DNA from 2 places in the Fructobacillus tropaeoli genome. Region 2 is predicted to be linked to the other one. Evidence: predicted binding sites of a transcription regulator. Region 2 holds the regulator's gene; the other holds the start of a gene.
The links. The regulator LexA, encoded in region 2, represses DNA repair genes until DNA is damaged. The targets are predictions, from matches to a motif close to CNAACANNTGTTNG.
Positions count from the first base shown of each region.

Region 1: recA (recombinase RecA) is a predicted target of LexA. The motif match lies at 8,664-8,677, and genes of this name have one in related genera.

Region 1 covers NZ_BOJU01000002.1:397,938-412,888, reverse strand. Annotated here, with positions in the region: gene FT12353_RS04025 (rod shape-determining protein) at 1-574, shown strand, start outside; gene mreC (rod shape-determining protein MreC) at 662-1,516, shown strand; gene mreD (rod shape-determining protein MreD) at 1,518-2,045, shown strand; T-box leader at 2,085-2,317, shown strand; gene FT12353_RS04010 (amino acid ABC transporter permease) at 2,391-3,032, shown strand; gene FT12353_RS04005 (amino acid ABC transporter ATP-binding protein) at 3,037-3,675, shown strand; gene FT12353_RS04000 (amino acid ABC transporter substrate-binding protein) at 3,675-4,517, shown strand; gene yfmF (EF-P 5-aminopentanol modification-associated protein YfmF) at 4,583-5,896, shown strand; gene yfmH (EF-P 5-aminopentanol modification-associated protein YfmH) at 5,883-7,151, shown strand; gene FT12353_RS03985 (helix-turn-helix domain-containing protein) at 7,160-8,029, shown strand; gene pgsA (CDP-diacylglycerol--glycerol-3-phosphate 3-phosphatidyltransferase) at 8,037-8,615, shown strand; gene recA (recombinase RecA) at 8,744-9,862, shown strand; gene FT12353_RS03970 (phosphate ABC transporter substrate-binding protein PstS family protein) at 10,040-10,930, shown strand; gene pstC (phosphate ABC transporter permease subunit PstC) at 10,939-11,862, shown strand; gene pstA (phosphate ABC transporter permease PstA) at 11,862-12,746, shown strand; gene pstB (phosphate ABC transporter ATP-binding protein PstB) at 12,832-13,596, shown strand; gene pstB (phosphate ABC transporter ATP-binding protein PstB) at 13,593-14,360, shown strand; gene phoU (phosphate signaling complex protein PhoU) at 14,479-14,951, shown strand, end outside.
Region 2 covers NZ_BOJU01000001.1:158,795-173,745, forward strand. Annotated here, with positions in the region: gene FT12353_RS00740 (DUF2130 domain-containing protein) at 1-867, opposite strand, end outside; gene frr (ribosome recycling factor) at 1,164-1,709, opposite strand; gene pyrH (UMP kinase) at 1,709-2,434, opposite strand; gene tsf (translation elongation factor Ts) at 2,532-3,416, opposite strand; gene rpsB (30S ribosomal protein S2) at 3,535-4,308, opposite strand; gene FT12353_RS00765 (SPFH domain-containing protein) at 4,531-5,358, opposite strand; gene FT12353_RS00770 (hypothetical protein) at 5,415-5,612, opposite strand; gene FT12353_RS00775 (GIY-YIG nuclease family protein) at 5,685-5,981, opposite strand; gene FT12353_RS00780 (tRNA1(Val) (adenine(37)-N6)-methyltransferase) at 6,046-6,810, opposite strand; gene FT12353_RS00785 (lysophospholipid acyltransferase family protein) at 6,880-7,515, shown strand; gene FT12353_RS00790 (YneF family protein) at 7,526-7,747, opposite strand; gene lexA (transcriptional repressor LexA) at 8,002-8,637, shown strand; gene FT12353_RS00800 (aspartate-semialdehyde dehydrogenase) at 8,753-9,844, opposite strand; gene thrC (threonine synthase) at 9,896-11,359, opposite strand; gene FT12353_RS00810 (homoserine dehydrogenase) at 11,490-12,740, shown strand; gene thrB (homoserine kinase) at 12,734-13,615, shown strand; gene FT12353_RS00820 (aspartate kinase) at 13,673-14,951, shown strand, end outside.

The DNA of each region.
Region 1 (14,951 bases), on a different contig from region 2:
AGTTATGGAACCAACTGGTTCAATGGTTGTTGACTTTGGTGGTGGAACCACGGATGTTGCCACGATTTCACTTGGTGGTATTGTTGCAGCTCGTTCAACTCGTTTTGCGGGCGACAAGCTCAACGAAGCAATTTCATCATTTGTCCGTAACAATAACAACTTGGCAATCGGTGAATCAACTGCTGAGCGTTTGAAGATTGAAGTTGGAACTGTTTCTTTGGAAGATGCCAAAATGATGGAACCAACGACGGCTCGTGGTCGTGACTTGTTGACAGGTTTACCAAAGACTATTGAGGTTTCGGCCTATGACGTGGCAACGGCAATACAAGACCTAATTAACGAAGTGGTTAACTCAATTCGTGAAACATTGGAGTCAACACAACCTGAAATTTCTGCCGATGTGATTGACCATGGAATGGTCTTGACTGGTGGCGGAGCACAATTGCGCGGTTTGTCAACTTTGATTGAAGGAATTACGAAGGTTCCCGTAATCGTGGCGGAAGATCCTTTGGATGCCGTCGTCAAGGGTGTTGGTGAATCATTGAAGTCTTTGGACGTTTTGCAACGAAACTAATAAGACAGGTTAAGTAAACTGCCAAAAAGCGTAGCGCTTGCGCTGCGCTTTTCTTTTCAAGGCAGTTGGTGTGAAAAGGATTATTCCATGCGTAAGTTATTTTCATCCAAAACGGCTGTGATTTTAATGGTCTCAGTCATAGTTATTGTTGGCTTGATTACCGGATCAAATTGGTGGGCCAATAAAACAAATACACCACCTTTCTTTCAGCGAGCAGTTAATGATATCACTGGTGGTATTTCACGCGTGATTGCTGTGCCAACGAATGCCATTGGGACACGGGCCAATTCAATTTCCAATTTGATGTCAACATTTGATGAAAATCAGAAATTAAAGGCTAAGTTAGACGGCTATGCGCAAAATCAGGTTAAGATGCAAACCTTGGAAGAGGAAAATAAGTCGTTGAAGAAGCAGCTTGGCTTGAAAGCAACGTTGACGGATTATGAAACAATTTCTGCCGTAACGATTGCTCGCTCGCCTACAACTTGGCAGTCACAGCTTGTGATCAATAAGGGTGCTAAATCAGGATTGAAGAAGGGCATGCCCGTCCTTGGTGATTCTGGCTTGATCGGTCGTATTTCAGAAGTGAATACGGTTAATTCGAAGGTGACGTTGATTTCTGATACGAGTGAGGATACAAACCGCTTTGCAATCACTGTTAAGGGCAGTCAAGGTGATGTTAACGGGATTATTACTGACTATGATGCAGATCAGAAATTGTTGATTATGGGGCAGGTCACTGAAAGTCAGACGATTAACCCTGGTGATAAGGTTGTTACCTCAGGATTAGGCGGATCAATGCCGTCTGGTATTCTGATTGGTAAGGTGGCAAAGGTCACCACCGATGATTACGGTCTATCACGTAAGATTTATATTCAATCGAGCTCTGATTTGAGCAGTTTGAGTACCGTCTTAGTGGCCAGGACAGAGGTAGGGTCATAATATGGCAGGTTGGCAATTTATTCGATTTCGGATTGTGTATCCGCTGATTTTAATTCTTTTGTTTTTCATCGATGGAAATATTATGTCTTCGTTTGGTGTTTTTTTACTCCATCCGCCTTTTCATATTATTCCAACGCTCACGTTGATTTGGTTTTTCTACGCCATTCAATTTGAGGCGACAAGCTTCGTGCCTTATTATTTCTATGTAGTTGTGTTCGGCTTACTTTTTGATGTTTATTATACGGGCATTATTGGCACCTATACGGTTGCCTTTTTGGCTGCCACTATTTTGATGGATAAGCTACGTCCTTATTTTGATGAACGCTTAATGTCTGGGATGCTTTTGTTATTGGTGGGCTTATTGACCTATCTTGTTGTGACTTATTTTGCCGGTTCAATGATTAACATTGCTAATTTGTCACCTTTTTCGTTTATCATTCAAGATGTTTTTCCAACAGCGGCTTTGAACTTAGTGTTGGCGGCTTTAGGCTATTATCCAACCTGGTCTTTGTATCAAAGATTAATTTAAGCTTGCATTTTTTACCAGGCCAGGGTTATAATGGCTTCAATTAAAACGTTGACTAGACGAGTAGCTAGCAAATTCTTTTCAGGAAGCTTACGGGAATTGAGAGTAAGCAGGAATTGTTGGTGAACCACACCTAGGAGTGTGCTATTGAACCTTGAGTAGGTAGCATCGGCTGTGCCCGTTATCGCACCGGTTGTTAGGAAACTAACACCACGAGGTTTCTTTAGTAATAAAGAAACAACGATGAGGTGGGACCGCGTCTATTCGCCCTCTAAGTGCTTAGCACTTAGGGGGCTTTTTTATTTCCCATCGTTTTAATAGTTTGACAGTGAAAGTGGGGAAATCCTGATGAAATATTTTTTTGAAGTACTACCAAGCATTGCCTCTGGGTTGCAAATGACCTTGGGGGTCTTCTTTATTACGATTATTGGCTCGGTTCCGTTGGGCATCTTAGTGTCCTTGGCAATGCGTTCGCCATACTTTAGTGTGCGTTGGTTGGTAAACGGCTATATTTGGCTGATGCGAGGAACACCACTCTTGTTGCAGTTGATTTTCATTTACTATGGCTTATCAATGGTCGGCGTTTCATTCTCACGGTTTGACGCTGCGGCATTTGCCTTTATTATCAACTATGCAGCTTACTTGGCAGAAATTTTCCGTGGTGGTCTTCAAGCCATCCCACAGGGACAATTCGATGCCGCCCAGGTTTTGGGCTTGAATAAAGTGCAAACTTTTTTCAAGATTATCTTGCCACAAGTGATTAAAATTGTGGTGCCATCATTTGGAAATGAGGTTGTTAACTTGGTCAAGGATACGTCTTTGATTTATGTGATTGGACTGGGCGATATCTTGCGAGCCGGTTCGATTGCAGCCAGCCGAGACGTTTCATTGGTACCATACTTAATTGTTGGCTTGATGTACTTGGCCATGGTAGCAGTCGTTACGATTGCCCTACGCCGTAGCGAGAAGCGCTTGAGTGCTTGGAGGTAAGACTATGATTGCGATTAAAAATTTAACAAAAGCCTATGGCGATAATGTGATTTTTAAAGACTTATCACTGACGATGGCTGACGGTGAAATCCTAGTAGTTGTTGGGCCATCCGGTTCCGGTAAAACAACTTTCATTAAGACCTTAACCGGTTTAGAGGATGCTAGTAATGGTGAGATTGATTTAAACGGCCAGACTTACCAAGTTGGCGATCCTGCCTTGGCAGCAAAGATTGGACTGATTTTTCAGGACTTTAATTTATTCCCACATTTGACAGTCAAGAAGAATTTGACTTTGGCACCGATGACAGTCAAGAAAATGTCCGAGAAGGAAGCAAATCAGAAGGCTGACGAGTTGCTTTCAACTTTAGGCTTGACTGACCAAGCTGACTTATATCCTTACCAGTTGTCTGGTGGTCAAAAGCAGCGGGTAGGCATTGCTCGAGCATTAGCAATGGATCCACAAATTATTGCTTATGATGAACCAACCTCTGGCCTGGATGAAAAGACCACTGACCAGGTTAGCCAGGTGATGCTAGCCTTGAAGAAGGCTGGGGTTACTCAATTAGTCGTGACCCACGATTTGCCATTTGCTGATAAGGTGGCGGATACAGTCTTTGACTTTGAAAAGGAGGTCCAGCGCTAATGATTACGATGAAAAAGAAAATCATTGTCAATACGGCTGTGATTGTGGTCTTTCTTGCCGTGGTGGCTGGTTGTGTTGCCTTTCTTTCCAAACCTAAGTCAGATAATGATGCCAATACCAAAGACAATTGGACCAAGATTCAGCAGGAAAAAGTGATTACGATTGGTTTGGATGATACCTTCGTTCCAATGGGCTTCCGGGATTCTTCTGGAAAGTTGGAAGGATTTGATATCGACTTGGCTGATAAGGTCTTTTCTGATTTGGGCATCACGGTTAATTGGCAGCCAATTGATTGGTCGATGAAGGAAACTGAGTTAAATACCGGTAATATTGATGCCATTTGGAATGGCTATACCAAGACACCTGCTCGAGCAAAACAGGTTGCCTTTTCACAGGTTTACCACAAGGTAGCTCTTTCCGTTGTTGTTAAGAAGGGCCAGGGCATTAATAAGTTTTCTGATATGTCCGGTAAAGTCTTGGGCGTTCAAACCGGTTCTTCTGGTGAATCGTCATTGAACGATCAGCCAAAGGTTTTGAAGCAGTATATTAAGGGGCAAAAGCCAGTCGAGTATGATACTTTTGACAAGGCCTTTACTGATTTAAACGCTAATCGGATTGATGGCTTGTTAGTTGATGAGGACTATGCCCGCTATTACATCAATCACCAGGCTAACCCAGCGGATTATGAAATTCTAAAGGGTGGCTTCCCAGAAACGGAGGATGTTGTTGGTTTCCGTAAGGGTGATGTTGAACTCAAGGAAGCGGTTAACAAGGAATTGACGAAATTAACTAAGGACGGCTTTGTTTCTGCTTTGGAAAACAAGTGGTTTGCACAAAATTAATTGAGAAAGTATTAAAAACGCCTGCGGGCGTTTTTTCTTTGGCTAAAACCGAGTAAGATGGTTATATGATAAAAAAGACGATGGTGGCGCCTGGCGTCCAGCTGGCTTACCAGCCAACAAAGCAATTTAAAACAATCCATGTTAATGTGACCTTCGCGACGAAGGCTAAGAAGGCCATTGCGACTAAACGGGCGCTCTTGTCCTACTTGATGGCAGTCTCTTCGAAGGCGTTTCCAGACCAACGAGCGGTTTCTTTGGCAATGATTGATGCCTTTGGGGCTAACTTTCAAACAAAGGTGGCAACGCTCGGCGATTTGGACCTTTTAACGGTTTCGATTCAATTTATCAAACCGGGTCTGTTACCAAATTCAAATCAGCTTTTGGAGCAAATTTTAAACTTTTTGCAAGCAATGCTCTTTGATTTTGATTGGGAAAGTGACCAAGCCCAAACAACGTTTAATCAGGAGCGGCAGAACCTGAAGCAAGCGATTTTAAGTCGCCAGGATGATAAGGTGGCCTTTGCTTTGGACCAAGCTCGCGAATTAACCTTTGCCGATGCTGCTGTCCGGGAATCAATCTTAGGCTCGATTGAGGAATTGGACCAATTGACCTTAAAGGACGTTTTGCAAACACAGCAAGAGTTATTGGCGACAGACCAAGTTGTGATTTCGGTTGTTGGGGACTTGGAGTTTGATCAATTGACAAAGCAGTTGTCTGCTTGGCCTTGGGCTGATATTGGTCGCGAGGAAAAGAGTGGTGTTGACCAGAACTATTCAGCGCAGATTCCTCAGTTGTTAGCTGCCGGTCAAAGAAAGCTTGTAAAAAAGGTAGATTGGCAACAGGCAGTTTTGGTGCAAAATTTTCAGGTGGAGGGTCTGTCCCTACACGATAATGGTCCACGTTATTATGCAACTTTGGTGTTGAACACAATCTTTGGTGCTAGCCCAGCTAGTCTGCTTTTTACTGAGGTCCGAGAAAAAAATAGTTTAGCTTATAATATTTCGTCGCGCTTTCAGCCGGACTTAGCGATTTTGACCGTTGTTGCTGGTTTTGATTTCGACCAGGTTGACTTGGTTGAAGACCTGATTCAGGTGCAACTGAAGACATTGGCCGCAGGCCAGATTACAGTAGAAAAGCTTGAAAATGCCAAGCAAAGCTTGAAAAATGAGTACTTAATTCGCCAAGATTCCCAGACTTACCTGGCTGTTCGTCAGGCTGGTCGTTTCTTGCGTCAGGCCAAAGAGGGTACTACTGATTTTCTAGCCGCAATCGATCACGTATCAGTAGCTGATGTGCAGGCTGTTGCCAAGGACTTAATCTTGCAAAGCCGCTTTGTTCTGGCGCCTGGGGAAAAGGGGGAATCTTTTGGAAACAAATAATCATGAAGAACAGCCCTTTGTTTTTCAAACGAAAGAGGGCCTGACGGTTAATCTGATTAAAAAACCGGGTTACCACCAATTTTTGGCGGCTTTGACTGCTCGTTTTGGTTCGTTAACGACGGCGATGAGGGTTGCTGATAACCAGCAAGTTACAATTCCCTCCGGCACTGCACACTTTCTAGAACATAAGATTTTTGACAAAAAAGATGGTGACGCTTTAATTCGCTTTACGGAGCTGGGGGCTGATGCCAATGCTTTTACTGGACCAAACCAAACAACGTATTATTTTACTGCCACTAGCCAAATCCTAGAAAATTTGGCTTGGCTAATGAATTTTGTCCAAGATCCTTATTTCACGGAAGAAAAAGTCGTTCGCGAGCGGGGGATTATTGAGGAAGAAATTAAGCTTTATCAGGATGATCCGGCTTGGCAATTGTATCAGGGAATTATTGGACTACTGTACCCCAAATCAGCGTTAAGCCAAGACATTGCAGGAACCAAGGACAGTCTGCAAGAAATTACTCCTGATTTGCTCTATCAAATTCATGCTGGCTTTTACCAGCCTCAAAACTTAGTGTTAACCGTTGTTGGCGACTTTGGTATCAATGAATTAATCGCTTTTATTAAAGAGCAACAAGAACAAATCAGTAGTCAGACAGAAACTGTTTTGGTACCAAAAGAAGATTTAGCAAAACAGGTGACCTTTGTAGCACAAAAGAAGCAAGGATTATCGCTAGAAAAAGGGGCATATGGTTTTCGCTTACCAAGTCGTCCTGAGGATATTTCAGGAATTGAACGTGTTAAAGAAATCCTATTAGGCGAACTGGCCTTGGACTTAGTATTTGGTGATCAAACGGTGTGGTTCCAAGACGCTTATGAAAAAGGAATCTTTGGTGATGATTTTGATTATGAGTATAGTAATTTTGGCCCATACCAGTATTTAACGTTTTTTGCAGATGGTGAAAATCAAGACCATGTTCAAGAATATTTGCTGAAAAGACTAGCAGAAGCACCCGCCATTTTAGCTGAAAGTCAGACTGATTTTACCCGGTTGCAAAAAGCTTTGGCTGGGCAAACTTTGGCTAGTCAAAATCGCCCGGATCGCCTTGGTTTAGACGAGGATTTAGCCTTGTATGGGGTATCACTATTTGATAAAATGAACATAATAACACGTTTTTGCTTAGATGATGTTGTCCAGTGCGGCAAACGGCTTTTTGAAGGTGGTCGTTTGACTCGCTTAGTATTAGAAAAGTAAGAGAAAAAATGGCTGAATATTTAGCAAGTGAAGTTAGTCAACAGTTACGAGAAGCACGATTGGAAAAGGGTTATACAATCGACCAATTGGCCGAAATGACCAAAATTCAACCCCGTTTCTTACAAGCGATTGAAGATGGTGACCAGGATGTCTTACCTGGTCAATTTTATGCTCGGGCATTTGCTAAGCAATTTGCTGAAGCTGTCGGTTTAAACCCTGATGACCTTTTTGATGAAGTTCAATTTGACCCACAGGTGACTAGTGATTTATCTCATGCACACCGTGATGAAGATGGTGTCGTTCGAGCAGGGGTTAATAACTCAGAGGCCTTTAAATCACGTTTTCGTGGTTTTATCCCAAGAATTTGGATAGCAATTATCGTTGTTGCCATTTTGCTGGTTGCCTGGTTTGTGGTAACACGGGCAAGTTCAGGCTCTAATTCATCTAACGGTGGCAACCAAGTTGAGGTTGCATCGTCATCGGTACCACAATCATCATCGTCATCAGTGGTTTCCTCTTCAAGTGCTAACGGTGGTATTAACCTCGGAACTGCAACCACGAACACGGCTCAGTTGACAACCACCTATACTGTTGGCGGACAATTGGCCAATACACATACCATTGTTGCTAAAGGCCAAAATGGTGGTTCGATGTTTAAGGTAACTGATGGAACCGGTAAGGTCTTATACAACGCTTGGTTGAACCAAACTGATGAAAAGAGCGTTGAAATTCCAGCAAATACGGCGATTGTGAATATTCAAGTTTCACAGGTTAGCCACGTCAACTTAACGATTAACAACCAACATATTGATTTACCAAACTTGCCAACGAACCCTGCTCCAACCACTTGGAACGTTGTCTTGAATTTGAATAAGTGAGAACAAAATGAACCTACCAAATAAACTAACGGTCTTTCGAATCATCCTGATTCCAGTTTTCATGCTCCTTTTGATTTTTTCAAAAGGCTCAGCAGTTGTGAATACTGATTTAGACTTGACCCTTTCATGGGTCCTGGCAGCCATTGTCTTTGCCGTTGCTTGTATTACTGATTTCTTAGATGGGCAAATTGCTCGTCGAAAGCACTTAGTAACCAACTTCGGTAAATTCTTTGATCCATTAGCTGACAAGCTGTTGGTCATGACTGCCTTGATTTACCTGACTGCTTTTCACCAGGTTCCTGCCTGGGTCACAGCAGTGATTGTTATTCGAGAACTCGCGGTGACCGGTTTGCGCACCTTAGTTGTTGAAAATAACGGCACGGTCATGGCTGCTGCTTGGCCTGGCAAAATTAAAACCTTTTCCCAAATGTTTGCCATCTTCTTCCTCTACTTAAAGGATTGGCCATTTGCCCTTGTTGATTTTCCAATCGGTCAAGTGCTCTTGTATATTGCCGTTTTCTTTACAATTTATTCAGGAATCGAATATTTCTGGAAAAGCCGCTCGGTTTTTGCAGACGGACTATAAGCGCTTTAAGCGCTTTTTTCGTCCAATAAAATAAGGTCGAAAATGATACGAACAAATGTTCGCAAAAGTCCTTGCATTTTGTTGAAAAAGTCCGTACACTGTTGATAGACATTGAAGGAGTATCAAGCATGGTTGCAAAAAAGACAAGCGATGATAACAAGAAGGATGGCCGTCAGGCTGCCTTAAATGAAGCTTTGAAGAAAATTGAAAAAAACTTTGGAAAGGGTTCCATCATGACGTTGGGCGATAACGCCTTAACGCAGGTAGAAACTTCGCCATCTGGGTCCGTCAAATTGGATGTGGCCTTAGGCGTTGGTGGTTATCCAAAGGGACGAATTATTGAAGTTTACGGGCCTGAATCATCAGGTAAGACGACAATTGCCCTGCATGCAGTAGCTGAAATTCAAAAAAATGGTGGCACGGCTGCCTATATCGATGCCGAAAACGCTTTAGATGTGAAGTACGCTGAAGCTTTAGGTGTTAAGAAAGATGAACTACTATTGTCACAGCCAGATACGGGTGAACAGGGATTGGAAATTGCCGATGCTTTGGTTCAATCTGGTGCCGTTGATATGGTTGTAGTGGATTCCGTGGCTGCCTTGGTTCCTCGTGTGGAAATTGAAGGTGAAATGGGGGATGCCCACGTTGGTTTGCAGGCACGGTTGATGTCTCAGGCTTTACGAAAGTTAGCTGGGACTTTGAACCGGACTGGAACGATTGCCATTTTCATCAATCAAATCCGTGAAAAGGTCGGCGTGATGTTTGGAAACCCCGAAACAACGCCCGGTGGTCGCGCTTTGAAGTTTTACTCGACAATTCGTTTGGAAGTCCGTCGGTCAACTCAAATTAAAGATGGCTCCGATGTTACCGGTAACTTGACAAAGGTCAAGGTTGTGAAAAACAAGGTTGCGCCACCATTTAAGGTTGCCGAAGTCGATATCATGTATGGAAAGGGAATCTCACAAACTGGTGAAATTCTTGATTTGGCCGTTGATCAAGATATTATTGATAAGGCCGGTGCATGGTATGCCTATAACGGGGAACGAATTGGTCAAGGTCGTGAGAAGGCCAAGGAATATTTGGATGATCCTGAGCACGCTGCTTTGAAGGAAGATATCTATACACAAGTGCGAAATGCTTATGGTATTGGCGATGAGCCAGCCGTTGATGCTGGTCCCGATGAAAGTGATAGCAAAAGTGCAGAAAATCACGATAACGACGGGCTTACTGACGAACCAATTATTTAGAAATAGTAATAATAAATTAATATTAAAAAGCGTTGTAAAACGCTTTTTTTTGTTATAATGTGTTTGTTCTTAACTGAAGTGAATGATTCATTTTCACACAAATTGTTCGGATTAGTTTGGAATAGATACTTGTTGTTGTAGGATAATCTTTTGCACCCAGTTGGGAGAAGAGGAATCATGCAAAGATCGCATCGCGGGTCATGGATAGTGGCCTCTGTCGTCGTTGTACTTGCTATCATCTTAGGAATTGCCTATCAAAACCGAGACAAGCAAGCCAACACCGCACCCATTACTGCAGTTGGTTCAACTGCATTGCAGCCTTTGGTTGAAGCTGCCGGAGAGGACTATCAACGTTCTCACTCTGGTGTCTCCATTACCGTTCAAGGTGGCGGAAGTGGTACGGGTCTGTCGCAAATAGCGCAAGGGGCTGTTTCCCTCGGGAACTCAGATCTCTTCGCTGAAGAAAAGAAGGGGATTGATACAAAGAATTTAGTTGATCATCGAGTCGCAGTCGTTGGAATTGCGCCAATCATTAATAAGCAAGCTGGTGTTAATAATTTGACACTGGCACAGTTAACCGATATCTTTACCGGTAAAATTAAAAATTGGAGTGAACTGGGCGGAAAGAACATGCCAATCGTGCTTGTCAACCGTGCCGCCGGTTCCGGAACTCGGGCCGCTTTTGAAAAGTGGGCCATGGGTGGCAAAAAGAGTGCTTCTGCACAAGAACAAGATTCATCAGGAATGGTCTTGTCAATTGTTAAGAGCACTCCGGGAGCTATCTCTTACGTTGCCTTTGCTTATAAGTCAAACGATGTTGTTCGTGCAAGCATTAATGGCGTTGCACCTACCGATGCCAATGTTGAAGACGGGGCCTACCCTATCTGGTCATACGAACACATTTACACACATGGCAAGCCAACAGGTGAAGTTGCTAAGTTCTTGGATTTCTTTAATTCAGATCGTGTACAGAAAACATACGTGCCAAAGTTGGGTTACATCTCAAATTCAAATATGAAGATTGAACGTGATCTACACGGTAACATTACCGCTAAGCAGAAGGGGTAAGGCAGACAATGGATCTTATTACCGAAAAAATTAAAAAAACTTCGTTGTCAACCAAGCAAGACCGGTTTGGAAAGTTCATCTCGGCTCTTGCCTTAATTCTAATCACTGCGGTGGTTATCTTGATTTTCGGCTTTGTTATCACTCGGGGGTTAGCCACCTTCACGACCAATAAAGTTTCAGTTAGTAAATTTCTCTTTGGAACGAATTGGAATCCGAGTGTTGTTGACCCTAAGACGGGTCAGCCAGGTATTGGAGCATTACCGCTCATTACTGGTTCTCTGGCGGTAACGATTTTGGCCGCTATTATTGCAACACCATTTGCGATTGGAACAGCGGTCTTCATGACTGAAATCGCTAAGAAGCGTGGTGCACGCATCATGCAACCAGTCATCGAATTGTTGGTTGGAATTCCTTCCGTTGTTTACGGTGTTATTGGTTTGGCCGTTGTGGTCCCAGCCGTTCGTTCAATTTTTGGCGGAACGGGTCTTGGAATCTTGTCAGGAACAATTGTTTTGTTTGTCATGATTCTACCAACTATTACTTCAATGACTGTCGATGCCTTAAAGGGTGTTCCTCGCTATTACCGTGAATCAGCCTTGGCCATTGGTGCCACACGTTGGCAAATGATTTATAAGGTGATTTTGCGGGCAGCAACACCAGGAATCTTGACAGCAATCGTCTTCGGAATGGCGCGTGCCTTTGGTGAAGCTTTGGCTGTTCAGATGGTAATCGGAAATGCGGCCAAGATGCCAGGTTCTCTGGTCTCACCAGCAGCAACCTTGACCTCCGTTTTGACGATGGGAATTGGAAACACGGTCATGGGCACGTTGCAAAACAACGTCTTGTGGTCATTAGCAATGATCTTACTTCTGATGTCTCTCGTCTTTAACCTCTTGATTCGCTGGATTGGTCGAAAAGGAGAACTGAAGTAATGAAAGCAAAAACTGCTGATAAAATTGCTACAGCCGTGATTTACTCAATCGCTGGCGCAGTAGCGTTGGTGCTGGCAGCAATGCTGGCCTTTATCTTGGTTCGAGGATTGCCTCATTTGTCATGGCACTTCTTAACTGCACAAGCTCGGTCATTTGAGGCTGGTGGTGGAATTGGCATTCAATTGTTTAATTCCTTCTACCTCTTGATTTTAGCCATGCTGATTTCATTCCCAATCGCTCTTGGGGCGGCTATTTACTTGAATGAATATGCCAAGCCAACGATTTGGACATCAATGGTTCGTACAGCAATCGAAGTGATGTCATCATTGCCATCTGTTGTTGTTGGATTGTTTGGATTCCTGATTTTCGTTGTGAAGTTGAAGCTTGGTTTCTCCATTATTTCTGGAGCAATCGCGTTGACATTCTTTAACTTGCCAATCTTGACTCGTTCAATCGAAACATCATTGAGCCAAATTCCAAATCTTCAACGTGAAGCTGGAGCGGCTTTGGGTCTTTCACGATTTGAAACAGTTATTCACATAATCTTGCCAGCAGCGGTACCATCCGTTGTGACTGGGGTCGTAATTTCTGCGGGACGTGTCTTCGGTGAAGCCGCTGCATTGATCTTTACAGCTGGTCAATCAGCACCTTCATTGGACTTTGGTGACTGGAACCCATTCAACTTGGCATCACCATTGTCACCATTTCGACCAGCCGAAACTTTGGCCGTGCACATTTGGAAGATTAATTCGGAAGGAATCATGCCGGATTTGTCACTCGTGTCAGCGGGAGCATCAGCGGTTTTGATTATCGTGGTATTGCTCTTTAACTTTAGTGCACGTCGCTTGGGAACACTTCTCTACAAGAAGTTGACAAAATCGTGAGGTTAGCATGACAGATAAGAGTCAAGAATTAAAGCCAGTATCAGATTTTATTCCTGAAAAGGCACCGGAACGCTATATCATTCCAATGGAAGATGATAAGCATGAAATTGCCCTTTCAACCGAAAACTTGCAAGTGAGTTATGGCGATAACCTTTCCTTAAGCGAAGGGGACTTGCGTTTTGAACGCTACAAGATTACCTCTTTGATTGGAGCATCTGGATCAGGTAAGTCAACGTTCTTGCGGTCATTGAACCGAATGAACGATGGCGTTGCCAATGTTACCGGTCATATATGGTACCGTGGATTGGACATCAACTCACAAGATATTGATGTTTATGAAATGCGTCGTCACATTGGAATGGTTTTCCAACGACCAAACCCATTTGCTAAGTCAATTTATGACAACATTACCTTCCCATTGACTCGCCGTGGTAAGTATACCAAGGCCCAGCTCGATGAGATTGTGGAAACAACGTTAAAGCAAGCTGCTTTGTGGGATCAAGTTAAAGATGAATTGAACAAATCAGCGCTTTCATTGTCAGGTGGGCAAGCCCAACGATTGGTGATTGCTCGTGCATTGGCCTTGAAGCCTGATATCTTGTTGCTCGATGAGCCGTCATCAGCCTTGGATCCAATTTCTTCTGCTCAGTTTGAAGATACTTTGCTGGAATTGAAGAAAAACTACACGATTATTATCGTGACGCACAATATGCAGCAAGCAGCCCGGATTTCTGACTACACGGCCTTTATGCACCAAGGTAAGGTAATTGAATACGATTTGACTCGTAAAATCTTTACCCGTCCTAAGGTGGAATTGACCAACGATTATATTTCAGGTAATTTTGGATGACAAAACAAAGCGAAACAATCTTAGAAACTCGTAACGTCAAGCTCTGGTATGGAGACAAGGAAGCCTTACATGGGATTGATTTGGATTTTGCCAACAAGGGTATTACTGCCTTGATTGGACCTTCTGGATCGGGTAAGACAACTTACTTGCGGGCCTTAAACCGGATGCATGATTTGGAAGAAAATGTCACTGTGACGGGGTCTTTCAACCTTCTTGGGAAGGATATCTATGCGCCAACAACGGATACCGTTGATTTGCGTAAGCGCGTTGGAATGGTTTTCCAACAGCCAAATCCGTTTCCATTCTCTATCTACGATAACGTTGCCTTTGGCTTACGTTTAGCTGGAGTAAAGGATAAGAAGACTTTGGACCAGGCCGTAGAGGAGTCATTAAAGGCTGCTTCTATCTGGGACGAAGTCAAGGATGAATTGAATAAATCAGCTCTTGGTCTTTCTGGTGGACAACAACAGCGTGTTTCAATTGCCCGTGTTTTAGCTACAAAGCCGGACGTATTGTTGCTCGATGAACCAACATCAGCTTTGGATCCCGTTTCTTCTCATAACATCGAAGAAACTCTGCTGTCACTCCGTGACCAATATGCCATGATTATTGTGACTCATTCCTTATCACAAGCTTCACGAATTTCTGATAAGACGGCTTTCTTCCTTAGTGGAAACTTGGTCGAATTTGGGGACACTCGTAAGATTTTCTTGGAGCCCGAGAAAAAGGAAACTGCCGATTATATTTCTGGTCGCTTTGGATAAAAAGTGACTGGATGATTGGTTGGTGAAGCCCATCGTTCAGGCTGTTCAAAAAATATCTTTGCTTTTAAAATGCCCTACTGTTATTAGAGAGAAACAGGTTACATGAAAGGAATTTGTCATGCGTCGATTATTTGATGAAGAATTAGCTGATTTGGATACTTCTTTTACGGAAATGGGTGAACAGGTTGCCAAGACCATTCAGGAATCTGTTCAATCCTTTATTAAGCACGATCGTGATGGTGCCCACAAGATTATTGATCATGATTACAAGATCAATGAACGGGAAGCCGCTTTGGAAAAGAAGTCATTTGAAATGATTGCTTTGTACCAACCGGTAACAACTGATTTGCGTGAAATCGTGACGATTTTGAAGGCCGTTTCCGTTTTGGAACGAATGGGAGACCAGGCACGAAACATTGCTACGTCAACCATTCGTGTTAAGGGAACGAAGCACATGAAGGCTGTTGAAAAGCAGTTGGGTGAAATGGGCGAATTGGTCGCTTCAATGGTTTCAGAAGTCATGGGCTACTACGTGAAGAACGATGCCTTGGGTGCTGAAAACATCGCGACTAAGAACCACCAGTTGTCGAA
Region 2 (14,951 bases):
CAGGCTTTCGCCAATCTCCTTGGTTGACTGCCGAGCCTTAAAGTCCTTATAGAACTCGACCTGCTCCTGAGCCGCCTGCAATTGCGCATCGTAGTCCGATTTCACCTTCGCCAAGGCTAGTTCTTGGTCGCGACCCTGATTTTCAACCTGATTTTTCAAATCAGCCAGTTGCTTTTCTAGCTCCTGTCGATTCTGACCGGCCTGGTCCTTCTCAGCCTGGTAGGTGCTCTGCAGGTTTTCCTTTTGTTCAGCCAGCGCCAGTGCCTTGTTAGCAGCTTCTTGGTCCTTAAACGCATCCAGCTGTGAACGTAACTGCGTCAGTTGCTCTTGCAGCTCCGTCTTTTCTTTTTGGGCCGCATCCTTCTCGGCTTGCTTAGCTTTTTCCAGCGCTAAATCAGATTTTTGCTTTTCCTGGTCCAACTGTGCCTGTAGCTGTAATAATTGGTCATGCAGCTGATTTTGTTCCTTCTGTGCCGCATCCTTTTCAGCCTGCTTGGCCTTTTCCAGTGTAAAATCAGCCTTCTGTTTTTCCTGGTCCAACTGCGCTTGCAGCTGGGTCAATTGATCATGCAGTTGGTTTTGTTCCTTTTGGGCCGCGTCTTTTTCAGCCTGCTTGGCCTTCTCCAGTGCTAAATCAGCCTTCTGCTTTTCCTGGTCAATTTGTGCTTTGACCAGGTCTTGCTGACTCTTTTCCCAATCGACCTTTTCCTGAGCTAATTTTTCATCAATGGCCGTTTGCACAGCCACTCCCAGTTGACTCGTATCAACTTGGAGTTCGTCTTTCAAATCCAGGGTATCACCGGCATGGCCGTCCTCGTTTAAAACCAAAACCGTGTCCGACTCCAAATGATACTTCAGCTTTGCCATAAAGTCCTCCTTATCCGACAAAAAAACCGCGGTTAACAGCCCCAATGTCAAAATTTGACATCAGGACGCTAACGCGCGGTTCCACCTGATTTCCAACGGCCAATTGCTCAGTCGTTGACACTTTCACGGTTCTCAGCTCACCGGGTGCCAAACCGGGTCAAAGCCTTAAACTAATCTATCCATATTATGCCGATTTTTCTGAAAAAGGTCAAGAAAAAACTCGTTAAAAACAGAAAAAGCCCACCAGCCAAATGACTTGCAAGCCTTTACAGCAATCATCTTTGACCTAACAGTCCTTAGATCTTCAACAATTCTTTTTCTTTTTCCGCAGCAATTTCATCGATTGCCTTGGTGTTTTCGTCCGTTAACTTTTGAGCCTGGTCTTCGGCATCGTGAACTTGATCTTCGGTCATGTCCTTGTCCTTCTTGATGGCATCCATGGCATCACGACGAACGTTACGAACGGCAACCTTCGCCTTTTCGGCTTCGGCCTTCACGTCCTTAGCCAATTCCTTACGACGTTCTTCCGTCATCTGTGGAATGGCCAAACGGACAATATTACCGTCAGAAGCTGGGTTCAAGCCTAAATCAGAAACGTTAATCGCCGTCACGATGGCTTCCAAGGCATTCTTGTCAAATGGTGTGATCAAAAGCAAGCGTGCTTCTGGCACTGAAATTGAAGCAACTTGGTTCAACGGTACCATCGCACCGTAATATTCTACTTCTACTCGGTCCAAAATTCGGGGATTTGCCCGGCCCGTCCGAATTTCTGCTAATTCACGACGCAAAGCTTCTTGAGCGCCCTGCATCCGTTCTTTTGTACTTGTAAAATCAAAAGCCATTATTTTTCTCCAGTCACTGTGGTTCCGATTGCCTCACCCTTGATGACCCGTTCGATGTTACCAGGTTGGTTCAAGTTAAAGACAACAAGTGGCATGTTGTTTTCCATTGAGAGGGATGAAGCGGTTGAATCCATAACCTTCAAGCCCTTTTGAATGATATCCAAGTGCGTCAAAGTTGTAAACTTCTGGGCATCTGGGTTTGTATTTGGATCTGAATCATAGACACCATCAACACCGTTCTTTGCCATCAAAATTGCATCGGCATTAATTTCGTTTGCCCGTAAAGCAGCCGTTGTGTCCGTTGAGAAGTATGGTGAACCAGTTCCTGCAGCAAAGATCACAATCCGCCCCTTTTCAAGGTGACGAATGGCGCGGCCACGGATGTAAGGTTCCGCAATCTGTTGCATCGTAATCGCCGTTTGAACGCGAGTGTCAACACCGGCACGTTCCAAGGCATCTTGAAGGACCAAAGCATTCATGGTCGTTCCAAGCATTCCGGTATAATCGGCGCGTGACCGCTCCATCCCAACACGGGCAGCGGGTTCGCCACGCCATAGGTTACCGCCACCAACAACGATGGCAATTTGAGTGCCCATATCATGGACTGCCTTGATTTCCTTGGCAATTTGGGCGACTGTCTCCAGGTCAATCCCCTGACCCTTAGCACCAGCCAAGGCTTCGCCTGACAGCTTCATTAAAACTCTTTTATACTTTGTATCCGTCATGGTTTTCCTCTTTCTTATCGCTATCTATTATAGCAAAAATGTAGTCATCAATTCCAAAAAAAAAGCACCCAAATCTTGGGATACTTTTTGGAAGAACTTAGTTGTTGATTTGCTTAGCAACTTCTTCAGCCAAGTTTGTTGTTTGCTTTTCGATACCTTCACCAACTTGGTAGCGAACGAATGACTTAACCGTCATGTCGTTTTGCTTAACGAAATCAGCAACCTTTTGGTCACCATTCTTAACAAAGTCTTGATCCAACAAAGTGATGTCAGCCAAGAACTTCTTGATCCGTCCTTCAACCATCTTTTCCTTGATGTTGTCAGGCTTGCCATTCAAGTCTTCAGAAGCCAATTGAACTTCCTTTTCCTTAGCAACAACATCTGCAGGAACTTGGTCATCAGAAACGTACTGTGGAGCAATAGCGGCGATGTGCATGGCTACGTCACGGGCTGCTTCTTCGTTTGAACCAGTCAAAACGGCCAAAGCAGAGATTGAACCACCCATGTGTGAGTAAGCACCGAAGACTTCACCGTCAGTCTTTTCAGCAGTAGCGAAACGACGCAAAGTAATCTTTTCACCAGTAATCTGAGAAACGTTGATGATCTTGTCGTTAACAGTCCGGTCTTCTTCACCAGCAACTGGCAAAGCCAAAGCAGCTTCAACGTCTGCAGGTTGCTTTTCCAAGATTGTCTTAGTAACAGCAACTAACAAGTCATTAAATTCCTTGTTACCAGCAACGAAATCAGTTTCTGAGTTCAATTCGATGATGGCAGCCTTGTTGCCTTCAGTCATCACGTAAGTCATACCTTCGGCAGCAACACGGTCACCCTTCTTAGCGGCCTTTGCCATTCCCTTTTCACGCAACAAGTCGATTGCCTTTTCGATGTCGCCTTCAGCTTCAACCAAAGCCTTCTTGGCATCCATCATTCCAACAGATGTCTTATCACGTAATTCCTTCACTAACTTTGCAGTAACAGCCATGCAAATGCTCCTTTAGCTTCTTTATTGTCTTTTAACAGTCTCTAGTATAGCATAAAAAAAGCCGTTCAGCGTCCCAAGCAGGTCCACCGGAACGGCAAATCAATAAACTAATTTCAACTTAGTTGTCTTTTTCAACGATTGTTGTGATTTCTTCGATTGATTCCGTGTTTTCGTCACCTTCGATGAAAGCATCTTCAGCAGCGTTGTCTTGACCTTGACGGCCTTCGATAACGGCATCAGCCATCTTAGCAGTGATCAAACGGATGGCACGGATAGCGTCATCGTTTGCAGGAATCTTAACATCAACATCGTCAGGATCGGCGTTTGTGTCAATCATAGCAACAACAGGAATGTTGAGCATGTTGGCTTCCTTAACGGCGATTTCTTCCTTCTTAGGATCAACAACAAACAAAACATCTGGCAAGTCTTGCATGTCTTCGATTCCACCCAAGAACTTTTCCAACTTTTCACGTTGCTTGTTCAACAAGACAACTTCCTTCTTAGGAAGTTGTTCGAAAGTACCGTCTTCGGCCATTGCCTTCAAGTCCTTCAAACGTTGAACACGTGTCTTGATTGTGTTCCAGTTAGTCAAAGTTCCACCCAACCAACGGTGGTTGATGTAGAATTGACCCGCACGCGTTGCTTCTTCAGCGATTGCATCAGATGCTTGCTTCTTAGTACCAACAAACAAGATGTTAGCGCCATCAGCTGAAGCGTTACGAATAAAGTTGTAAGCTTCGTCAATCAACTTAACAGTCTTTTGCAAGTCGATGATGTGAATGCCGTTACGTTCCGTAAAGATGTATGGTGCCATCTTTGGGTTCCAACGACGAGTTTGGTGTCCAAAGTGAACCCCTGCTTCGAGGAGTTCCTTCATTGTAATAACTGCCATAGTGGCCTCCTAGGTTTAACCTCCGGTAAATTCTTGGTCCGTGCTGACAAATGATGAATCACTTGCACCTGCACGTTCTCGTTTACCGTGTGTATTTTCGTTGTATTCACAACAGATATTAGTTTACTAAGGTTTTGACCGAAAAGCAAGGATTTTTCTGATTTTTAACTAGTGAAAATCAGTCCAAAGAAAAAGCCAGCCATAACTGGCTGGCAAATATTCTTAATCTTGTTCTTTAGCTAATTCTTGACCCAAAGTTTTGGCCAAAACAGCACTTTGCCCAGTTTGGTCCAAATCCGCACCATTCGTGACAATCAAGTTGGCATCTGACTTAGCCAAAGTCTCGAAAGCATTAATCGACTGGTTATTGAAATAGTTTTGGTCCGCGTTCTTCAAAGCGGCCTGAACTTTATCAATCCGGTAACTTTCGGCATCCGCCTTTGTTCGCATCGCCTCGGCGTTGGCCTTAGCAGTGGCAATCAAAGCCTCGTTATTAGCCTTTGCGCGCAGTTCGATGGACTTGGCCTCACCTTCCGCTTGCGAAATAGCTGCCACTCGTTCTCGATCTGCCTTCAGTTGCGTATCCATTGAAGACTGGATAGCTGCACTGGGCTTCAATTCATCAATATTAATCCGATCAACGTTAATACCATAGGTATTCGTTAAATCACCGATTGCCTCGGCCAAATCCTTATTGATTTGACTCGTTGACCCCAGGGCCTCATTCAATTCCATCCGGCCAATGATGTCGCGCAAGTGGCCTCGAACCAATTGTTGCATCGATTCAATCGAATTCGTGTTTTCATATGAATATTTCACAGGGTCTGTGATATGGAAGTTCAGCGTCACCGTAGCCCCAATATCAGCGTTATCCTTGGTAATAACTGAATAACCAGCCAACTTCAATGGCTGCAAGGCCAAGGAAACAGTCCTGATTTTTTGTACCAAAGGCAAACGGAAATTCAAACCTGTCTGCCTTGTCGAAGAATACTTACCCAACGTTTCCAAAAGGCCAACACTATTTTGTGGCACAATCTTAAAGGAAACCAGGGCCAAAACGATCACAACAATGATGACAATCACCAAAATCGACATAAATACCGTCCTTACTTTTTCTGGAGGATTAAGACGTTCCCCTCGGCACGCTTAATCACATAGGTTTCTTCTGGGACCACATTAGTCCCTGAAGCTAAATCATAGTGATAAAAATTGCCAATAACCTTCACTAACTTCTCTCTTGGGTCACAGTCTTTAAAAGACACTTGGCGCCCAATAATATTGTTTAATTCAAAAGTAGTAATCATTATTTGCCACCTTCAATTCAAATGATTTATCCCATTTTATCATGAATTAAGGGTCTCATAAAGTCCCTCTACCTATTTTTGCCAAATTGTCGAATCTACTTCTCGTTCTATTAGAAAGGCTTCTTTTTGTGGGCGGCTCAGGTGCTTAAATTTAGCCTCGGCCGAAAGGGCATCGTGCTTATTAGCAAATGTTTCTTGGTAAATCAGCTGTAATGGATGTCTGGACTTCACTCGAGTAAATTTAGCTCCCTTCCCCGCCTGATGGACTAAAAAACGGCGGTGGGCATCATCGGAAAAGCCACCATAGAAATAGCCGTCTGCCGTGTAGAGCACATAAAAATCATAAGTTTTGTCATGAACATCCGTCATGATTCCCATCTCCCTCCTCGAAGGTTATCAAAATCCCCTCCTCGCGTAACCACCAATAATTGGCTTACAACTGCCAAGGTTGCCCGTACAAAATTTCTTGGACCTGGGGCGTGTATTCGTCGTTTGCTGTATAGGCAATAATTGGTGGCAAAATCCGAACACCACCCGGCTTACCCGCCTTAATCGCTTCTACCAAGACCATGTTTGCCTCGCGGTCGGCCTTGCCATATACAAACTGAATCCGTTTGACCGCTAATTTTCGGGCAGAAAGGGCAGACATAATGTCCTCCAACCGGTCTGGTCGATGAACCAAATAAAATTTACCGTTATTCTTTAACAACTTATTGGCAACTTGCGCTAAACGAGGCAAATCGATGGCGATTTCATGCCGGGCCAGCTGGTAGTGCTCATCAAGGTTTTGCTTTGTCTTTTCATTCACGGAAAAATAAGGTGGATTGGACAAAACAGTGTCCACTGAACCAGGCTTAATATCCGCAAAAATTTCCTGCATATCGGACTGAATCACACTCACGCGGTCTTCCAAGTGGTTTAAAACAACCGAGCGTTGTGCCATTTCCGCTAAGTCTTGCTGCAGCTCGACTAGTTTTACCTGGCCAGTGACCTTGGCGGCATAAAAGAGGCCAATCGCTCCCGTTCCTGCCCCTAAGTCGACCGATAGTCCTCGCCCCTTTTGTTTGGGTTTAGCAAAATATGCCAACAATACTGCATCCAACGAGTAAGAGAACATATCTGGATTTTGGATAATTTGAATCTGTTGTGATGGCAAGCCGTCGAGTCGCTCACCTGCTCGTAATTCTTCTGCTTCCATAGTCTGTTGCAATCTTTCTTTAAAGTAAGTAAAATTATTCTGTTAAGTCAATTAGAAAGGGACAAGCAGATGTTATTCTATCGCTTTATCCGGGTCTTTACAGTGACCTTTGTGGCCATTATTAATGGTCGCGTTACCTATCTTCACAAGGAGCGCCTACCAAAAAACGAAAACTACGTTTTGGTCGGACCACACCGTTCTTGGTGGGATCCCGTTTGGTATGCCATGGCGGCCTATCCAAAGCGCTTCATCTTTATGGCCAAGAAGGAGCTTTTCAAAAATCCTGCTTTGCGCGCCTTGATTACCACTTTGGGGGCCTTTCCAGTTGATCGGCGCAATGTCGGTACCGATACTATCAAATATCCCGTCAACGAGTTAAAGAACGGCAATCGCTCACTCATCATGTTTCCAACTGGATCACGACATTCTCAAAAGTTAAAATCAGGATCAATCCTGATTGCCAAGCTTTCAAAGAAGCCGATTGTTCCAGCAGTTTATCAAGGTCCCGTGAAGTTTTCACACCTATTTAAACGCAATAATACCACAATTAATTTTGGTGAACCAATTGTGATTGACCCTAAGGCCCGCTTGACGGACGAAAAAATTGCCGAATACAATCAGAAGATTCAAGAATCCTTTGATGCCTTGGACAAAGAAATCGATCCCAACTGGGTTTACATCGATCCAAAAGCACAAAAAAAATAAGCCGCTTGGCTTATTTTTTTTGTGCTTTGGCGTTTTGTGCCTTCATTTGAGCCATCATCTGATTCAACTTCTTTTGTGATGGCTTCTGGCCCATTGACATCATCATGGACTTCATCATTTCTTCTGAAATGGGTGGGTTCTTTGCCAAGTATGACTTCATCGTAAAGCGGGCCAAGAAAAATCCCCCAACCAAACCAACGACCAAAGCCAAAATTCCAACTAATACAACCATTATTGGTCTCCTTTAACTACGAAAATCTATAAGATATTATAGCATAAAGGCAAGCAAGACAGTATCTTTTTACAAAAACAGTGGAAAACAGGTCGATAACTTGAACAAAATGTTTCTTTATCCACTATTTTAAATTTAATCCCCATTTTGTAATAAAATTTAATATTTCTTAAGGTTTTTTCGCGAACATTTGTTTGCTTTTCAGGTTAAAATTCGCTAAGATAAACGTAGTAAATACAGGTAGGAAAGTACATATGGCAAGTTCTGATTCAAAACAAATTCAAGTCTTGAGATTTATTCATGACTATCAAGGTAAAAACGGTTTCCCACCCACCATTCGGGAAATTGGTGAAGCAGTCGGCCTATCTTCTTCTTCAACCATCCACGGTCACATTGCCCGTTTGATTAAAAATGGCTACCTCGAGAAAAAAGGAGAAGGGACCAAGGCACGTGCTATTGAAGTAACACCAGCCGGCTTTGAAATCCTTGGCATTTCGGCCACTTCCGGTAAGATTCCGGTCTTAGGACTGGTAACAGCCGGTCAACCGATTTTAGCCGTCGAACAAGAAGCAACCGAGTTCTTCCCCATTCCAGAAAATCTGATTCCCTATGATGGTGACCTCTTTATGCTGAATGTTCGTGGTGAATCCATGATTAACATCGGTATTTTGGATGGCGACAAAGTAATCGTCCGTCGTCAACAAAATGCCGACAACGGCGATATCGTTGTGGCCATGAACGAGGACAACGAAGCCACGGTTAAGCGTTTCTTCCAAGAAGGTGGTCACTACCGCCTTCAGCCAGAAAACGATACAATGGCTCCCATCATCTTGGAATCTGTTTCCATTTTGGGAAAAGTTGTTTCCCTTTACCGCGACGCGATTTACTAAAAACAAACTTGCCTAAAGGCCCTACTACATTTTTGTAGTAGGGCCTTTTTTATTAGCAAAATAAGAACACTAAAAAAGCCACCAATTCGTTCGTTGGTGGCTTTTTCAAAACTATTTATGCAAAAGTTGAGTCAGCTGGTACGCGAACCAAGTCCATTTCAACCAGTGTTTGGGCAATTTCAACCGTGTTCCAGGCAGCACCCTTCAGCAAGTTGTCTGAAACAACCCACAAGTGGAAGGCACCCGGATTTTCCAAATCAGGACGAATGCGGCCCACAAATGTTTCACGCTTACCTTCAGCCAAAAGAGGTTGTGGGTAAGTTTGTGTAGCTGGGTCATCCTCAATAATCACATTATCAACGGCACCGATTGCCTGACGAATCTGATCAGTTGTGACCTTCTCATCGCCAGTATCGATATAAACACTTTCACCGTGACCAATCATGACTGGCACACGAACAGCCGTACCAGTCACTTTGATGGCCTTAGCATTCTTGTCACCCAAGATAATCTTCTTCGTTTCGTGGATCATCTTGTATTCTTCGTGTGTGTAACCTTCTTCTTCGAAGACATCAATCTGTGGCAACAAGTTAAAGGCTAATGGAAAATGCTTTTTATCACCCTTCACCGGCAGGACATGGGCCAATTCTGCCATGTCGTCACCCAACAAACGCGCCTGAGCTTCAGCCAAAACTTCGTCCATCGCTGCCTTTCCAGCACCAGAAGCCGCTTGATAAGTGGAAATAATCACCTGGTTCAAGCCGAATTCTCGGTAAACTGGGTCAAGCGCCATCACCAATTGCGTCGTTGAGCAATTAGGATTGGCAATGATTCCTTGATGATCCTTTAGAGCAGCGGCGTTAACTTCAGGCACAACCAATGGCACCTGATCGTTCATTCGCCAGTATGAAGAGTTATCGACCACAACAGCACCAGCCTTAACGGCAGCCGGAGCCAAAGCCTTTGAGGTAGATCCACCGGCTGAGGCCAAAACAATATCAACACCTGCAAAGGAATCTTCAGTTGCTTCTTCGACCGTTAATTCTTGGTCCTTAAAGCTGATTTTTTGACCGGCTGAACGAGCAGAAGCTAAGGCCTTGACTTCACCAACCGGAATTGTTGACTGGGCCAACTGGTCCAAAATTCGACGTCCAACAGCACCCGTTGCACCGAGCACTGCTACATTATAGGCTGTCTTTGCTACCATAAAAAAATTCTCTCTTTCTTTTTAAATGACATAATAAACAACAGAAGAAAATCAGTCTGTCTTCAAGGCGCTTTCAATCTGCTTTTGAATATCAGCTGCCTGGATAAACGTCCGATGACGAACAGGTCGCTGGAACAAATCCTTCACTTGGTCAGGAACTTGTGTTTTGGTTGCTACTGCCAAAGCAGTCAAGCCCCCTTCACCACCAACAACTTCTTCGCCAAGTGCCTCAAGAACCGTTTGTGGGAACTTATAGGGGCTAGCAGTTGCGGCCAAAAGGGTTTGATGACCATCGTCGTTGTATTGATAAACGGCTACAGCCGTATGAGGATCAATCAAATAACCAGAAGAAAGGAACGTCTTTCGTATCGTTTCTTCTACCTGTTCTTGATTGGTCCAACCAGCAGAAAACTTCGCTAAACCAGATCTCGTTTTTTCTGCCAATTGATACTGGCCTTGACTTCGCAAGTCTGCCATATCTTTTTTGATCAAATCAGCATCCTGCCCGCCAGCAAAGTACAACAGGCGCTCTAAGTTTGACGACACCAAAATATCCATAGCCGGTGCGTTCGTCACCTTGAAGTCACGGTTTTTATTATATACCCCTGTTTGGAATAATTCTGTTAAAACATGATTTTCGTTCGAAGCGACCGTAAAATCAGCCACCGGCAAACCAATTTGACTAGCATAATAAGCTGCTAACATGTTCCCGAAGTTACCAGTTGGGACAAGCACGTCAATTTCTTCACCAGGCTTAATCTGACCTTTTTCAACCAATTGGCCATAACCGTAAAAATAATAGACGATTTGTGGAACCAAACGACCGATATTAATTGAGTTCGCTGAAGAAATTTGAATATCTTCTTCCTTTAAGAAAGCAGCAAAATCTAAATCACCCAAAAGGCGCTTAACCGCCTGCTGAGCATCATCAAAATTGCCCTCTATCCCGTAAACATAAGTGTTCTTTCCAGGTTCAGAAACCATCTGCTGACGCTGAATGTCCGAAACTCCGACTTGTGGGTACAAAACTGCAATTTTTGTACCAGGTACATCTGCAAATCCAGCCATCGCTGCCGTACCAGTATCACCGGAGGTCGCCGTTAAGATGGCAATCTCCTTATCAAGGCCTTCCTTCTTAGCCGCCGCAATCACTAAGTGAGGCAGGGCCTGAAGGGCAATATCTTTGAAGGCCAATGTCGGACCATGAAAAAGCTCCAAATAGTGCAAATTGTTCCCAGCATCTTTGACCGGCACAATTTTATCGGTATCCCATTGGCTACCATAAGCTGCCTGTACAACGGCTTGAATCTCTGCTTTTGTAAAATCTGGCAAAAAAGCAGCAAAAATTTCAGTCGCCAAATCCTGGTAGGATTGTTGACCAATGGTCTTTAAATCCAAGTTCAAAGTCGGCCACTGATTTGGCACGTACAAACCACCATCCGGTGCTAAGCCCTGGAGGATGGCCTGGGCGGCAGAAACAGCAGGGGCTTCTCCCCGGGTCGAGACATATTCCATGACGTACTCCTTCAATCTCATTGATTTCTAATGATATTATAACAAAAACATTCCTTTTTAGGCGGGAAAATGGTAAAGTTAATAGGAAATTATCCTTACTTGACAGTAAAAAACGATAGAAGGAGTCATCATGGAAGTTAAGATTGGCCTTTTTGGCTTAGGAACAGTTGGGATGGGCTTGTTAACCATCTTAGAGGAACAAAAAGAAAAAATCAGTGAAAATACTGGTTTAGACCTGACCGTAAAAACCGCGATGGTCTCTTCTTTAACCAAGGACCGCCCTGGTTTAAGCTCCACCATCCAACTGACCACCGACCCAAAGGACATCTTAGATGATCCAGAAATTGATTTGGTTGTCGAAGTTGCCGGTGGTACTGGCTCCGCTAAAAACTGGATTAAGTCCGCTTTGGCAAGTAAAAAGCCGGTTATTACGGCCAATAAGGACCTGATTGCGACCGCTGGAGAAGAGCTCCTTGACTTAGCAAACAAAGCGCAGGTGCCCCTCTTATATGAAGCAGCCGTTGCCGGTGGAATTCCAATTATCGGTACGCTACGCGAATATTTCCGTACCGATACCATTCGCTCATTAGCGGGGATTGTGAATGGTACAACCAACTACATGTTAACTCAAATGGCCGATAATGATCTATCCTACGAAAAGGCCTTAAAGCAAGCACAAGACCTTGGCTTTGCCGAAGCGGATCCCACAAATGATGTCGCTGGCTACGATGCCGCTTACAAGGCCATTATCTTGGCCCGTCTGGTCTTTGGATTGGAGGCCGGATTAAAGGACATTCAAATTACCGGTATTCAAAAGATTACGGATGAGGACATCGCTGCCGTTAAAACACTTGGTGGCCAACTCAAGCTTCTTTTCCGCATCGATCAAATCAGTGCCGATTCAGTGGCCGTTATCGTTGCTCCCCAGGTTGTACTACCACAATCGCCTCTGTCACAGGTCCACAATGAGAATAATGCTATTGCAGTGAACAGTGATAACCTCGGTCAAACGCTTTTCTATGGCCCTGGGGCTGGTGCACGCCCAACGGCCCAAGCCGTCTTAGCCGATATTTTGGCTGCCGCAACGGCACCAAAGGACGCTAAGCAACCGTTGCCAGAAAGGGAAATGACATTAGCTGGCGAACGAGCTCAAGCCTATTGCTGGATTCTGAATACAACTGGTGCAAACAATGTTAGCCAAGACACCAAGGACGAACTCCGTTCATTGATTGTTCGTCAAGCCAGCCACGAAAATAACCGGCTTGGTTCTCAGCTCGTCCTTTATACCAAAGAAATGTCCAAAGATCAGCATGACGCCCTTCTTGACGCCTTAACAACTAATCGGACATTAGCAAAGGAGTTTGTGATTTATCCATGCTAACCATCACTGTACCCGCAAGTTCTGCCAATCTTGGTCTTGGCTTTGATTGTCTTGGACTTGCATTAAACCTTAATTTAACCGTAACCGTTGGTCCAAAAACTGATACTTGGCAAGTGGATCACCCATTTGGCGCAGATATTCCAAACGATGAAACCAATCTCATTGTTCAAACTGCTCGACTCGTTGATCCAGATATTACACCTCACCAACTAATCGTTAAAAGTGACATTCCACTGGCTCGTGGTCTTGGATCTTCCTCATCAGCATTAGTGGCCGGCCTTTTCTTGGGGCACTACTTAGTCGATCAAACGATTGATCGCAATCAGATTCTGCAAGAAGCAGCAGCCCTTGAAGGCCACCCTGATAATGTAGCGCCAACTATTTTAGGTAGCCTACAATTAACGGACGATGAGCAAGCCGGTGTAAATGCCACTGCCCTTCCACTGCCCAAAAACTTAGTAGCGGTAACCTTCATCCCAGACTACCCATTAAAAACGGCAGAAGCAAGAGCAGCTTTGCCTGCGACCTTACCACTCAAAACAGCTGTTCACCAAAGCCAACACCTGGCGAACTTGGTTGCTGCTTGCTACTTAGGTGACCAAAAGCGGTTGATGAATTTGGTAGAAGAAGATCAAATGCATGAGCCCTACCGGGCTGATTTGGCACCGGAATTTTTACAAATTCGTGCTTTAGCACACAGCCTTGGCTTAGCGGGAACATACCTGTCGGGAGCTGGACCGACAGTTGTCTCACTTGTTGAGCAAGAAAACGCTGACCAGTTACTTGAAGCCATTAATGGTCTCAAGCTGAATGGCACAGCAACCATTTTAGCTGTCCAACACACCGGTGCCACCCTCACAGGTTCATTGGACTAAAGGCACACATTCTGTTTTGATTTATGAAAGGAGTGCCGGTTTCTTACCGGCAGTATTATGAAAGTAACAAAATTCGGCGGTTCCTCTTTAGCAACTGGAGCCCAGTTTGAACGCGTCATCGATATTTTAAATCAGGATGAAGGCCGTCAGGTCGTTGTGACCTCCGCCCCTGGTAAGGCAAAAGAATTTCCAATCAAGGTTACCGACCTCTTGATTCGCTATGCCAACGAAACTATCAACGATGAGGATGCTACTGAAACGGTCTTAGCGTTAACGGAACGCTATCAGACCATTGCCGACCACTTTAACCTCGACCAGGAGGTTTTCCAAACGATTCCTGACCAACTTGATCAATTGGCAAATCATCATTATCGCTCCTACTCTTATTTGCGAGCTGCCTTTGCCGCCCATGGCGAGTATTTAAACGCGCAATTACTAGCCTTGATTCTGCAAGCTAAAGGTGAAAAGGCAGTCTTCGTCGATCCAAAACAGCTTCATATGGAAACCGATGCGACAACCGCAACTCTAAATGAAGAAGCCACTTATCGAGACCTTGGTGCCTTTGAAATCAAAGATGATACCCGTTATATTTTCCCCGGTTTCTTTGGTTACAATGACCGTGGCGAGATGGTTACCTTTTCTCGTGGTGGTTCCGACATCACCGGTGCGATTTTAGCTCGCGGCTTAATGGCAGAAGTCTATGAAAACTTTACAGACGTCTCTGCTATTTACGCCGTCAACCCCCGGTTGGTCAGCCACCCAGCAGCTATTAAGAACATGTCTTATAGTGAAATGCGAGAATTATCCTACGCTGGCTTTGCCGTCTTCCACGATGAAGCCATTATCCCAGCTATTCAAGCTCAGGTACCAATTAACGTCAAAAATACCAATGACCCAACTGCTCCTGGTACTTGGATTGGCCCAGCCGAACAAAATAAACCGGAACGCCGTGTAACAGGAATTGCCGCTTCAGACAACTTCTGTGCCCTTTACCTGCACCGATACCTGTTAAACAAGGAAATCGGCTTTACCATGCGCATTCTAAAAATTTTAGACCGGCATGGCGTTCCTTACGAACACATGCCTTCTGGAATTGATGATTTAACGATTATCTTCAACAAAAAGAGCCTCAATAAGGAACAAATCGAACAAATCCAAACAGATATTGAGCGTGAATTGTCCCCCGATACAATGGCTTGGCATGATGACTTTGCCATTATCATGGTTGTCGGTCAAGGAATGATTAACCGTGTTGGTGCCTTTACCGAAATCGTTACACCACTAAAGGACGCCGGTATTTCGTTGCAGATGGTGAACCAAGGTGCTTCTGAAATTT